Paraburkholderia bryophila: one gene and its partners. The protein of the gene in region 1 interacts with the protein of each later gene in a pairwise test. Links are inferred from orthologs where the notes say so. Each region holds a gene or a part of one and is shown on either strand. Other genes may lie near its edges. The genes, in order: lpdA, odhB and GGD40_RS19060.

The links.
Region 2: the proteins of lpdA (region 1) and odhB interact in binary tests that used the Escherichia coli proteins (3 or more experiments, as listed by UniProt). The link is inferred for Paraburkholderia bryophila from one-to-one orthologs.
Region 3: the proteins of lpdA (region 1) and GGD40_RS19060 interact in binary tests that used the Escherichia coli proteins (3 or more experiments, as listed by UniProt). The link is inferred for Paraburkholderia bryophila from one-to-one orthologs.

What each region holds. Positions count from the first base shown.
Region 1 is NZ_JACCAS010000001.1:4,531,158-4,535,199, reverse strand. The notes cover bases 463-3,380. They hold lpdA (dihydrolipoyl dehydrogenase), read right to left. Parts: upstream 2,866-3,380; coding sequence 1,060-2,865; downstream 463-1,059. Other genes in these bases: aceF (dihydrolipoyllysine-residue acetyltransferase), read right to left, coding at 3,132-3,380; GGD40_RS20330 (phasin family protein), read left to right, coding at 463-685. Outside these bases: more of GGD40_RS20330, read left to right, coding at 113-462; more of aceF, read right to left, coding at 3,381-4,042. UniProt on the Escherichia coli protein: Lipoamide dehydrogenase is a component of the glycine cleavage system as well as of the alpha-ketoacid dehydrogenase complexes.
Region 2 is NZ_JACCAS010000001.1:1,114,334-1,118,454, forward strand. What follows is about bases 323-3,319. They hold odhB (2-oxoglutarate dehydrogenase complex dihydrolipoyllysine-residue succinyltransferase), read right to left. Parts: upstream 2,462-3,319; coding sequence 1,184-2,461; downstream 323-1,183. Other genes in these bases: lpdA (dihydrolipoyl dehydrogenase), read right to left, coding at 323-1,037; GGD40_RS05055 (2-oxoglutarate dehydrogenase E1 component), read right to left, coding at 2,606-3,319. Outside these bases: more of lpdA, read right to left, coding at 1-322; more of GGD40_RS05055, read right to left, coding at 3,320-4,121. UniProt on the Escherichia coli protein: E2 component of the 2-oxoglutarate dehydrogenase (OGDH) complex which catalyzes the second step in the conversion of 2-oxoglutarate to succinyl-CoA and CO(2).
Region 3 is NZ_JACCAS010000001.1:4,241,177-4,245,350, forward strand. What follows is about bases 403-3,452. They hold GGD40_RS19060 (UvrD-helicase domain-containing protein), read left to right. Parts: upstream 403-775; coding sequence 776-3,130; downstream 3,131-3,452. Other genes in these bases: GGD40_RS19065 (5'-methylthioadenosine/adenosylhomocysteine nucleosidase), read left to right, coding at 3,127-3,452. Outside these bases: GGD40_RS19055 (IS256 family transposase), read left to right, coding at 1-252; more of GGD40_RS19065, read left to right, coding at 3,453-3,906; GGD40_RS19070 (propionate--CoA ligase), read right to left, coding at 3,976-4,174. UniProt on the Escherichia coli protein: A helicase with DNA-dependent ATPase activity. Unwinds DNA duplexes with 3'-5' polarity. Translocates on single-stranded DNA with 3'-5' polarity. Initiates unwinding more efficiently from a nicked substrate than double-stranded DNA.

The DNA of each region.
Region 1 (4,042 bases):
ACCATTGCTGCGATGCACAATACATCGCGGTTCGGGGGGACGAGCTTCAAGGCGTCTCGCCACTTACCCAAAGCGGTCCGCACAGACAGACCGCAATCCAGGAGCGTAAACCATGACTCTGCTGACCCCTGAGCAATTCGCTGCAGCCCAGAAAGCCAACTTTGAAACGCTGTTCGGCCTGACGACCAAGGCATTTGAAGGCGTCGAAAAGCTGGTTGAGCTGAACCTGCAAGTCGTGAAGTCGACGATTGCGGAAAGTCAGGAAAATGCCCAACGCGCGCTGTCGGTCAAAGACGGCCAGGAACTGTTGGCACTGCAAGCTAGCCTCGCGCAACCGGTTGCTGAAAAGGCGCTGTCGTACGGCCGTCACGTGTATGAAATCGTCTCGGCAACGCAAGGTGAATTCACCCGCGTCGCTGAAGCGCAATTCGAAGAGCAAAACCGCAAGGTTCAGGCGCTCGTCGAGAACGTTGCGAAGAACGCACCGGCTGGTTCGGAAACGGCTGTCGCCGTGATCAAGTCGGCGATCACCGCCGCTAACACGACGTACGAAACGGTTCACAAGGCGACGAAGCAAGCTGTTGAAATCGCCGAAAGCAACTTCAATGCAGCCGCAACGGCCGCTTCGAAGGCAGCTTCGCAAGCCGCTGCACAAGCATCGCGCTCGGCCAAGAAGACGGTCTAAGTTTCAGGCAGCACTCGTTTCAGACAGCATTCGTAGCACTACACGCCGGCCCCCGCTCTTTCGCGGCGCCGGCGTTATCTTAAGCAACAGCGTCGCGCCGTTGCCGCTCACACGGTGTTAACTGGCTGGACGCTCCGATACGTTGAACGACGTATCGTTTGCCCGGCGAATGGCCGGGATTTTTTTTGGCGCTTGGCCTGGCGTTCAGCGTAGAACGGTGTCACGGCGGTTGAACGGCAACGCGGTACCGGTGTGTGACTGGTAGTGAGTACGTGCTCAAAAGAAAACGGCGCGCCCTTTGCGGGGCGCGCCGTTTTTTCATTGGCTTGAGCTTTATCGAGCTCGCCTGCATGACGCAGGCGAACCGAACCGCCTTACTTCTTTTTCACCGGCGGCAGGTCGGTACAGACGCCTTCGTACAACTCGGCGGCCATGCCGACCGATTCGCCGAGTGTCGGATGCGGGTGAATCGTTTTACCGATATCCGTTGCATCCGCTCCCATTTCGATCGCGAGACAGACTTCGCTGATCAGGTCGCCCGCATTCAGACCGACGATACCGCCGCCGATCACGCGATGCGTTTCCTCGTCGAACAGCAGCTTCGTGAAGCCTTCGTCGCGGCCGTTGGCGATTGCGCGGCCAGACGCGGCCCACGGGAACACCGCCTTGCCGAACTTGATGCCGGCGGCCTTCAACTGGTCTTCCGTCTTGCCGGCCCAAGCGACTTCCGGATCGGTGTAGGCCACCGACGGAATCTGCAGCGCATCGAAGTACGCCTTTTCGCCGTGAGCGACTTCGGCGGCGACGTGACCTTCGTGCACGGCTTTGTGCGCGAGCATCGGCTGACCGACGATATCGCCGATTGCGAAGATATGCGGCACGTTGGTGCGCATCTGCTTGTCGACGTCGATAAAGCCGCGATCCGTCACGGCGACGCCGGCCTTATCCGCGCCGATCTTCTTGCCGTTCGGCGTACGGCCGACGGCGACCAGCACGAGGTCGTAGCGTTGCGCTTCGGCCGGGGCTTTTTCGCCTTCGAACGACACGTAGATGCCGTCGTCTTTCGCTTCCGCCGCGGTGGTTTTGGTCTTCAGCATGACGTTGGCGAAACGCTTGCTGTTGTACTTTTCCCAGACCTTGACCAGATCGCGATCCGCGCCGGCCATCAGACCGTCGAGCATTTCGACCACGTCGATTTTCGCGCCGAGGGTCGCGTACACCGTGGCCATTTCCAGCCCGATGATGCCGCCGCCGATCACCAGCATGCGTTGCGGAATCTGGCGCAATTCGAGCGCCCCGGTCGAGTCGATCACACGCGGATCTTCCGGAATGAACGGCAGCTTCACCGCTTCCGAGCCCGCGGCGATGATCGCCTGCTTGAACTTGACGACTTTCTTGCCCGCTTCCGTCTGCACTTCCATGTGATTCGGATCGACGAACGCGCCGTTGCCCGTCACGACTTCGACCTTACGCGCCTTGGCCATGCCGGCGAGACCGCCGGTGAGCTTCTTGACGACGCCCGACTTGAAGTCACGCAGCTTGTCGAGATCGATCTGCGGCTTGGCGAACGTGATACCGTGCGCGCCGAGCGCTTCGGCCTCGTCCATGACGAGCGCTGTGTGCAACAGCGCTTTCGACGGAATACAGCCGACATTCAGACAGACGCCACCGAGCGTCGAATAACGCTCGACGAGCACCGTCTTCATACCCAGATCGGCCGAGCGGAACGCCGCCGAATAACCACCGGGGCCTGAACCGAGCACGAGCATGTCGCATTCGATATCGGCGCTACCGGAGAAGCTCCCTGCTTGCGGAGCGGGCGCAGCGGCCTTCGGTGCAGCGGCAGCTTGCGCTGCTTGCGGCTTCGCTTCGGCTTGAGCGGGTGCCTTCTCGGGTTCTTTCGCGGGAGCCTTAGGTGCATCTTTCGCGGGCGCCGCATCGGCGGAGGATTCAACCAAAGCGATCACGGTACCTTGTGAGACTTTGTCACCGGCTTTGACGCGAACTTCCTTGACGGTGCCGGCGGTATCGCTGGGCACTTCGATGGAGGCTTTATCGGACTCGAGGGTCATGAGAGCTTGTTCGTTCTCGATGACATCGCCCGGTTTGATATTGACTTCGATGACATCGACGTCTTTGAAGTCACCGATATCCGGCACTTTAACTTCGACGAGACTCATAGTGTCCCCTTCTCTTATTGATCGGTGATGAGGAAAGAACCCAAGAAAAAGCAGCCTAAAAGCTAGCAACGCCGAGGACAGAATCAGCCTTTGCTGTCCGCCCAAGGACGCGCCTTTCTTTTGCCTACTTTTCTTTGGAAGACAAAGAAAAGTAGGTGCCGCCCCGCACAGGGGCGACGCTAATAGACCGCCGTGAAATCAGGTTCTACAGAGGGACGCGGATAACAGACAACAACACCCCGCGCCCCACACACAACATCACCCAATCAAAGAATCACACGCCGAAAATCGGCAAGAATCGCACCCAGATACGCATTAAACCGAGCCGCGGCAGCACCATCAATAACCCGATGGTCATACGACAAAGAAAGCGGCAAGACCAGACGCGGAACGAACTGTTTCCCATCCCAAACCGGCTTCATCGCGCCACGCGACAACCCGAGAATGGCGACTTCAGGCGCATTGATAATCGGCGTGAAGTTGGTGCCACCGATCCCGCCCAGCGACGAAATCGAGAAACACCCACCTTGCATCTGATCCGGCTTCAACTTGCCGTCACGAGCGGCCTTGGACAGCTCGGTCATTTCCTTGGCGATCTCGACCAGACCCTTCTTGTCGGCATCACGAATAACAGGAACGACCAACCCATTCGGCGTATCAGCAGCAAATCCGATATGGAAGTACTGCTTGAACACCAGGTTATCGCCGTCGAGGCTGGCATTGAACGTCGGGAACTGCTTCAAAGCGGAGACGACCGCCTTGATGACGAAAGCCAGCATCGTGATCTTGACGCCCGACTTTTCGTTTTCCTTGTTCAACTGCACGCGCAGCGCTTCGAGCTCGGTGATATCCGCTTCGTCATTGTTCGTGACGTGCGGAATCATGACCCAGTTGCGATGCAGGTTCGCGCCCGAGATCTTCTTGATACGCGACAGCGGCTTCGGATCGACCGGACCGAACTTCGTGAAGTCGACCTTCGGCCACGGCAGCAGATTCAGCTCGCCGCCACCTGCGGCAGCCGGTGCAGCAGCACCCGCCGGCGCAGCACGCTGACCGGTCATCACACCCTTGATGAACGCGGTGACGTCGGCTTGCGTAATACGACCCTTCGGACCCGTGCCTTGCACCTGCGCGACGTCCACGCCGAGCTCGCGCGAGAACTTGCGCACCGACGGCG
Region 2 (4,121 bases), 3.4 Mb from region 1 along the record:
TCGATGATCTCGGCCACCAGCACGCCTTCGTCTTCCGCCTTGTGCGCGAGCATCGGGCCACGCACCACGTCGCCGATCGCGTACACGTTCGGCACCGCCGTCGCGCAGTGGTCGTTGACGTCGATGAAGCCGCGCTCGTTGGCCTTCAGGCCGATCGCTTCGAGGCCGAGGTTGTCGGTGTTCGGCACGCGGCCGATCGAAACGATCAGGCGGTCGGCTTCAAGCGATTGCGCGTTGCCGTCCTTGTCCGTGTAAGCGATCGTGACATTCTTGTCCGTTGCCTTGATTTCGCCGACCTTCACGCCGACGTGAATGTCCAGACCCTGCTTCTTGAACTGCTTGGCGGCTTCTTTAGCCAGCGACTGGTCAGCCGCGCCGAGGAATTCCGGCAGCGCTTCGAGCACGGTCACGTCCGCGCCCAGACGACGCCACACCGAACCGAGTTCCAGACCGATCACGCCGGCGCCGATCACGGCCAGCTTCTTCGGCACGGTGTCGAACGTCAGTGCGCCTTCGTTGTCGGCGACGATCCTGTTGTCGACCGGAATGCCCGGCAGATGACGCGCCTTCGAACCCGTGGCGATGATCACGTTCTTTGCCGTGACGACTTCCGTCTCGCCTTCGCCGCTCACTTCGATCTGCACGCCGGCGTCCGTCTTGCCGGTGAACTTGCCGTGACCCTTGAGCCACGTGATCTTGTTCTTGCGGAACAGGAATTCGATACCCTTGGTCATCTTCTCGACGATGCTTTCCTTGCGGGCCAGCATCTTCGCGATGTCGACCTTGACGTTTTCCACGGAGATGCCGTGGTCGCCCAGGTGATGCGATGCGTTTTCAAATTCTTCCGACGACGCGAGCAACGCCTTCGACGGAATGCAACCCACGTTCAGGCACGTGCCGCCGAGCTTCAGCGTGCCGGCCGGGTTCTTCCACTTCTCGATACACGCGACGGTCTTGCCGAGCTGCGCTGCGCGGATGGCGGCGATATAACCGCCGGGGCCTGCGCCGATCACGACGACGTCAAATTCTTTGGACATGACAATCCTTTCGATGGCGGAACGGCGCGCGGCCACGCTTCGAGGCGCGCGGCGTTCCTGTGCTGCGGAATGCTGGAAAGACGTAGTGCTTAGATGGCGTCGACTTGTGCGATGACAAGCCGACGCCGGCCCAACCCGACGCGTGCTTACAGGTCGAGCAACAGACGAGCCGGATCTTCCAGCGCGTCTTTCATGGCCACCAGCGACAGCACCGCTTCGCGACCGTCGATGATGCGGTGGTCGTACGACAGCGCCAGGTAGTTCATCGGGCGGATCACGATCTGGCCGTTTTCGACCACAGCGCGTTCCTTGGTGGCGTGCACGCCGAGAATCGCGGATTGCGGCGGGTTGATGATCGGGGTCGACAGCATCGAACCGAACACACCACCGTTCGAGATCGAGAACGTACCGCCGGTCATTTCGTCGATCGACAGCTTCCCGTCTTTCGCTTTCTGACCGAATTCGGCGATCTTCTTCTCGATTTCAGCGAGGCTCAGCTGATCTGCATTGCGCAGGATCGGCACCACCAGGCCACGCGGCGAACCGACCGCGATACCAATGTCGAAGTAGCCGTGATAGACGATGTCGTTGCCGTCGATCGACGCGTTCACCAGCGGGTACTTCTTCAGCGCGTGAACCGCCGCCTTGACGAAGAACGACATGAAGCCGAGCTTCACGCCATGTTCTTTTTCGAACTTGTCTTTGTACTTGTTGCGCAGGTCCATCACCGGAGCCATGTTCACTTCGTTGAACGTGGTCAGGATGGCGTTGGTTTGCTGCGACTCGAGCAGACGTTCGGCGATCCGTGCGCGCAGACGCGACATCGGCACGCGTTGTTCCGGGCGGTCCTTCAGCCACTGGTCGGCCGAGGCCGGGCCCTTGACTTCCGGCAGCGACGGCTTGGCCGCCTTCGGTGCGGCAGCGGCCGGAGCCGGTGCGGCCTTGGCAGCCGGGGCGCCGGCGGTCAGCACGTCGCCCTTGGTGATGCGGCCGTCGCGGCCCGTGCCGGCGACGTCGCCCGACGACAGACCCTTCTCCGCCATCAGCTTGCCGGCAGCCGGCGAAGCAGCGGTGTTCGCACCCGTTGCGGAGGCGGCTTGTGCGGCCGGAGCAGCGGCTTGTGCCGGTTCAGCAACCGGAGCCGGCTTCACTTCGGCTTCGACGGCAGCGGCGCCAGCCTTGCCTTCGGTGTCGATCTTCGCGATCACCTGATCGGCGGCGACGATGTCGCCGTCGTTCGAGATGATTTGCGCGAGCACGCCGGCTGCGGGTGCCGGCACTTCGAGCACGACCTTGTCGGTCTCGATTTCGATGAGAATTTCGTCGATGGCGACAGCCTCGCCGGGCTTCTTCTTCCACTGCAGCATCGTGGCTTCCGAGACCGACTCGGACAGCTGGGGAACCTTGACTTCAACAATAGCCATTATGAATATCCTGAATACGTATCGGGTGACGGCGCGGGGAACGACGACCGCCTGCGAACCATGCCTGCCGTTTGTGAACTTTCGTTAGTTCAGAGAAGGCGGCACGGGAAAGCGCACTGCGCTTTCCCGGTTCGTCTGTTTTGCTTATTTAGCGATCGACGAGCTCTTGAGACGGCCGAACGCGCCTTCGACCAGCGCCTTCTGCTGCTCGTAGTGCTTCGCGTAGTAGCCGACTGCCGGCGAGGCCGAAGCCGGACGGCCGCTGTACGCCAGCTTCTGCCCGTCCTTCATGCCTTCCTTCAGGTGATGCTCGATGTAGAACCACGGGCCTTGATTCTGCGGCTCGTCCTGCACCCAGACCACTTCGGTCGCGTTGTCGTACTTCTTCATTTCCGATTCGAACTGCTTGTGCGCGAACGGATAGAGCTGTTCGATACGGAGGATCGCGACGTCGTACTGCTTCGCTTCGCGGCGATGCGCGACGAGGTCGTAATACACGCGGCCCGAGCAGGCCACCACGCGCTTGACCTTCTTCGCGTCGACGGCTTCGTCCACTTCGCCGATGATCGGCTGGAACGCGCCCTTCGCGAGTTCCGACAGATCCGACACCGCTTCCTTGTGGCGCAGCAGCGACTTCGGCGTCGCGACGATCAGCGGCTTGCGGAACAGGCGGATCATCTGACGGCGCAACAGATGGAAAATCTGCGCCGGCGTGGTCGGTTGAACGACCTGCATGTTGTGATCCGCGCACAGTTGCAGGAAACGCTCGATACGTGCCGACGAGTGTTCCGGACCCTGGCCTTCATAGCCGTGCGGCAGGAGCATAGTGAGACCCGACACGCGGCCCCACTTCACTTCGCCCGACGAGATGAACTGGTCGATCACGACTTGCGCGCCGTTCACGAAGTCGCCGAACTGCGCTTCCCACGCGACGAACGTATTCGGTTCAGCGGTCGAGTAGCCATACTCGAAACCGAGCACCGCTTCTTCCGACAGCACCGAGTCGATCACGTTGAACTTCGCCTGACCTTCGGCAATGTTCTGCAGCGGCACGTACGTGCCGTCGTTCCAGCGTTCGCGGTTCTGATCGTGCAGCACCGAGTGACGGTGCGTGAACGTGCCGCGGCCCGAGTCCTGACCGGTCAGGCGCACGGCGTAACCGGACGCGACCAGCGACGCGAATGCCAGGTGCTCGCCCATACCCCAATCGAGCTTGGCTTCGCCACGGCCCATCGCGCGACGGTCGTTGAGAACGCGCTCGACCAGCGGGTGAACCTTGAAGTTTTCCGGCACCGTGGTGATGCGCTCGGCAAGGCGCTTCAGTTCCGCGAGCGGCACGGCCGTGTCGGCTGCGTCGGTCCACTTGCGGTTCAGGAACGGCACCCAATCCACCGCGTACTTGCTCTTGTAGTTCGACAGGACCGGGTCGACCGTGTGGTGACCTTCGTCCATCGCCTTGCGGTACGCCTTGACGAAATCGTCGCCTTCTTCCGCGGTGATCACGCCTTGCTGCACCAGCTTTTCAGCGTACAGCGCGCGCGTGCCCGGGTGCTTGGCAATGGTCTTGTACATCAGCGGCTGCGTGACCGCCGGCGTGTCCTGCTCGTTGTGACCCAGCTTGCGGAAACAGACGATGTCGACAACCACGTCTTTGTGGAAC
Region 3 (4,174 bases), 290 kb from region 1 along the record:
TTCTTCGTGTTTCCTCCGGAGATACGCCGGGTCGTGTACACAACAAACGCCATAGAGAGTCTGAACATGCAACTGCGCAAGATCATCAAGACCCGAGGCCACTTCCCCAACGACGAGGCCGCCATCAAGCTGCTGTGGCTGGCGCTACGTAACGTGCTGGCAAAGTCCGTGAGAGCGGCATTCGACTGGAAAGCGGCGATGAACCAGTTTGCTATCCTGTTTGGCGAGCGCTTCACGCTCGCACGTGGCTAGAAATCTTTAACCCGCCTCGCACACAAAAATGCGGACAGGTTCCTGCGCGCGCCTCCGCGGTCGGTCACCCAACCCATTGTGAGATCCCGGAGCACTTCGGCGCTTCGCCGAGGCGAAGCCGACGGCTCCCCCCGCGCGCAGAAAAACCACGGGTTCGAGGCGAACCGTTCCGGCGAGCGCGTAGCGCGAGGCGGGAGGAATGATGGCCTTGTCACGAGCGCGTAGTGTGCGGGAACACGGATTCCAGATGCACCACTACCGTGGCTGCGCGGGGGACCCGCTTAATGGTTAGCGGTGTGAGCCGCTTTCTTTTGCCTACTTTGCTTTGCGGCAGGCAAAGAAAAGTAGGTGCCGCCCCGCACAGGGGCAACGCTAATAGACCACTGTGATCACAAGGAAAGGCCAACGCAGCAGGCACGCAACCCAAGCGCCCCGCAGCCCACCCCAAAGTCAGAAAAACCAAAAAAGCCAAGCCCCCGCCGGGGCATATAATGTCCCCCGAACTGCCGCCCTCCCGAGAAAAATGCCCGATCTGCTCGCCAACCTGAACCCCGAACAACACGCCGCCGTCACGCTCCCCAACGAGCCGGCGCTCATCCTCGCCGGCGCGGGCAGCGGCAAGACCCGCGTGCTCATCACCCGCATCGCGTGGCTGATCCAGCACGGGCTGGCGTCGCCCGCCACCGTCCTCGCGGTGACCTTCACCAACAAAGCCGCCCGCGAAATGATGTCGCGTCTCCAGGGGCTGCTGCCGATCGACACGCGCGGCATGTGGATCGGCACCTTCCACGGCCTCTGCAATCGCATGCTCCGCGCGCACCATCGCGACGCAGGCCTGCCCGCCACGTTCCAGATCCTCGATACCGCTGACCAACTGTCCGCGATCAAGCGTCTGATGAAGGGCCTAAATATCGACGATGAAAAGTACCCGGCCAAAAACCTCCAGTACTTCATCAACAACGCGAAAGAACAAGGCCTGCGCCCGAAAGACGTCGACGCGACCGACAACTTCAACCTCAAATTCGTCGAACTCTACGGAGCCTACGACCAGCAGTGCCAGCGCGAAGGCGTGGTCGATTTCCCGGAACTGCTGCTGCGCTGCTTCGAGCTGCTCGCGCACAATCCGCCGCTGCGCGCCCACTATCAGGCGCGCTTTCGTCATATCCTCGTCGACGAGTTCCAGGACACCAACAAGCTGCAGTACGCGTGGCTCAAGATGCTGGCCGGCCAGACCAATTCGATTTTCGCGGTCGGCGACGACGACCAGTCGATCTATGCGTTCCGCGGCGCGAACGTCGGCAACATGCGCGACTTCGAACACGAGTTCAACGTCCGTCATCTGATCAAGCTGGAGCAGAACTACCGCTCGCACGGTCATATTCTCGACGCCGCCAATCAACTGATCGCCAACAACTCGCGGCGCCTGGGCAAAAACCTGCGCACCGACGCGGGTCACGGCGAACCGGTGCGCGTGTACGAATCCGCCACCGATTCGCAGGAAGCCGGCTGGATCGTCGAGGAAATCAAGGCGCTAATCAGCACCGGCACGTCGCGCAGCGAAATCGCGATCCTGTATCGCAGCAACGCGCAGTCGCGCACGATCGAACACACGCTGGTCAACGCGGGCATCGCGTATCGCGTGTATGGCGGCTTGCGCTTTTTCGAGCGCCAGGAAGTCAAGCACGCGCTCGCCTATCTGCGCCTGATCGACAATCCGAACGACGACACCGCGTTCGTGCGCGTCGTCAATTTCCCGACGCGCGGTATCGGCGCGCGGTCGATCGAACAACTCGCGGACGCGGCGCGTCTGTACAACTGCTCGATGGCCGCGGCGATTCCGTACGTGGCGGGCAAGGCGGGGTCGAGTCTCTCCGCTTTCGCGAACCTGGTCGGCAAGATGCGCGCGGAAACGCAGCAGATGAGCCTGCCGGAAACCGTCGAGTACGTGGTAGGCACAAGCGGGCTGTCCGAGTTCTATCAGAATGAACGCGAAGGCCAGGACCGGCTGGAGAACTTGCAGGAACTGGTCAACGCGGCGGCGGCGTTCGTCAGCGAAGAAGGCTACGGCATGGACACGCCGGCGCGTTCCATTCCGCTGCGCCCGGGCGCGAGCGCCGCGCCTGAGCTGGCGGTCGCCACCGACGACCCGAATACCGTTGTGTTCGATGCACCCGGCATCGCCGACCCGGCGCAAAACCCGGACACGATGACGCCGCTCGCCGGCTTCCTGTCGCACGCATCGCTCGAAGCGGGCGACAACCAGGCGCAAGCCGGCCAGGAAGCCGTGCAACTGATGACAGTGCACGCGGCCAAGGGGCTGGAGTTCACGGCGGTGTTCATCACCGGTCTCGAAGAGGGTTTGTTCCCGCACGAGAACAGCGCGATGGAGTCAGACGGTCTCGAGGAAGAGCGGCGCCTCATGTACGTGGCGATCACGCGCGCGAAGGAGCGTCTGTATCTGTCGTTCGCGCAAAGCCGCATGCTGCATGGCCAGACGCGCTACAACATCCGCTCGCGCTTCTTCGACGAACTGCCGCAGGAAACCCTCAAGTGGCTCACGCCGAAGATCGAGGCGGGCGCGCGCTGGGGCGGTGGCCGTTCGGACAACGCCGGGTACGGGCGCGACTGGTTCGCGCGGCCGGGTTATACGGGGCCCGCGTCGTCGACGCCGGCGCCGTTGCCGGCATTCGCGAATGAACAGCGGGCGGCGGAGACGGGCTTCCGCGTCGGGCAGCAGGTGTTCCACACCAAGTTCGGCGAAGGCACGATCACCGCGCTCGAAGGCGGCGGCGTCGACGCCAAGGCGCAGGTCAAATTCAAGCGGCACGGCGAGAAGTGGCTGGCGCTTGCGGTCGCCAAATTGCAGGCGGTCGAATGAGCGCCGCGCCCTCACATCGTCCGTTCGGTATTCTGGCGGCGCTGCCGCAGGAACTCGGCGATCTGATCGACGCGATGCGCGTCGAGTCCGGCGTGCGCACGATCACGCACGGTCAGCGCGATTATCACCTCGGCACCTTTCACGGCGCGCCTTGCGTCGTGACGCTGGCGCGGGTCGGCAAGGTGGCGGCGTCGGCCACGGTCAGTGCCCTGATTCACGCGTTCGACGTCGAGGCGGTCGTGTTCACCGGCGTCGCCGGTGGCGTGGGCGCGGACGTGCGGGTCGGCGATATCGTCGTGGCCAATGCGCTGCTGCAGCATGACCTCGACGCATCGCCGCTGTTTCCGCGCTTCGAAGTGCCGTTGCTGGGCGTGTCGCGTTTCGCGGCGGATGCGGCGCTGGCCGATCAGCTCGCGGCGGCTTGCGAACGCTTCGTCGCTGAAGAGGGCGCAGCGTCGGCGGCGCGGTTTGGGACTCAGGCGCCGCGCGTGCATCGCGGCCTGATTATCAGCGGCGATCAGTTCGTGGCCAGCGCGGCAGGCGTCAAAGCGTTGCGCGACGCATTGCCGGACGCGCTTGCGGTCGAAATGGAAGGCGCGGCAATCGCGCAGGTTTGCCACGAATACGGCGTGCCGTGCGCCGTGGTGCGCACGATCTCGGACACCGCCGACGATCACGCGCCGGAGTCGTTCGTATCGTTTCTGACGGAGATCGCCGGCACGTATTCGAACGCGATCCTGACGCGGTTTTTAGAAGCGCGGAGCGCGGCGCACTGACTGACCCGCGTCGCGGAGTGAATGACAACAACGCCGGCTGAATGCCGGCGTTTTTTGTCACAGCGCACGCTAATCCTTCCCCGTCTCGCCCAACGCCTCGCGCACCTGCTGCAACGCCGCCGGATCTTCAATGGTCGGCAAATCGCCCGGCTCACGCCCCTCCGCGAGCGCCGCGATCGCGCGGCGCAGCAGCTTGCCGGAGCGCGTCTTCGGCAGCATCGACACCACCACCACGCGCGCCGGCCGCGCAATCGCGCCGAGTTGACGG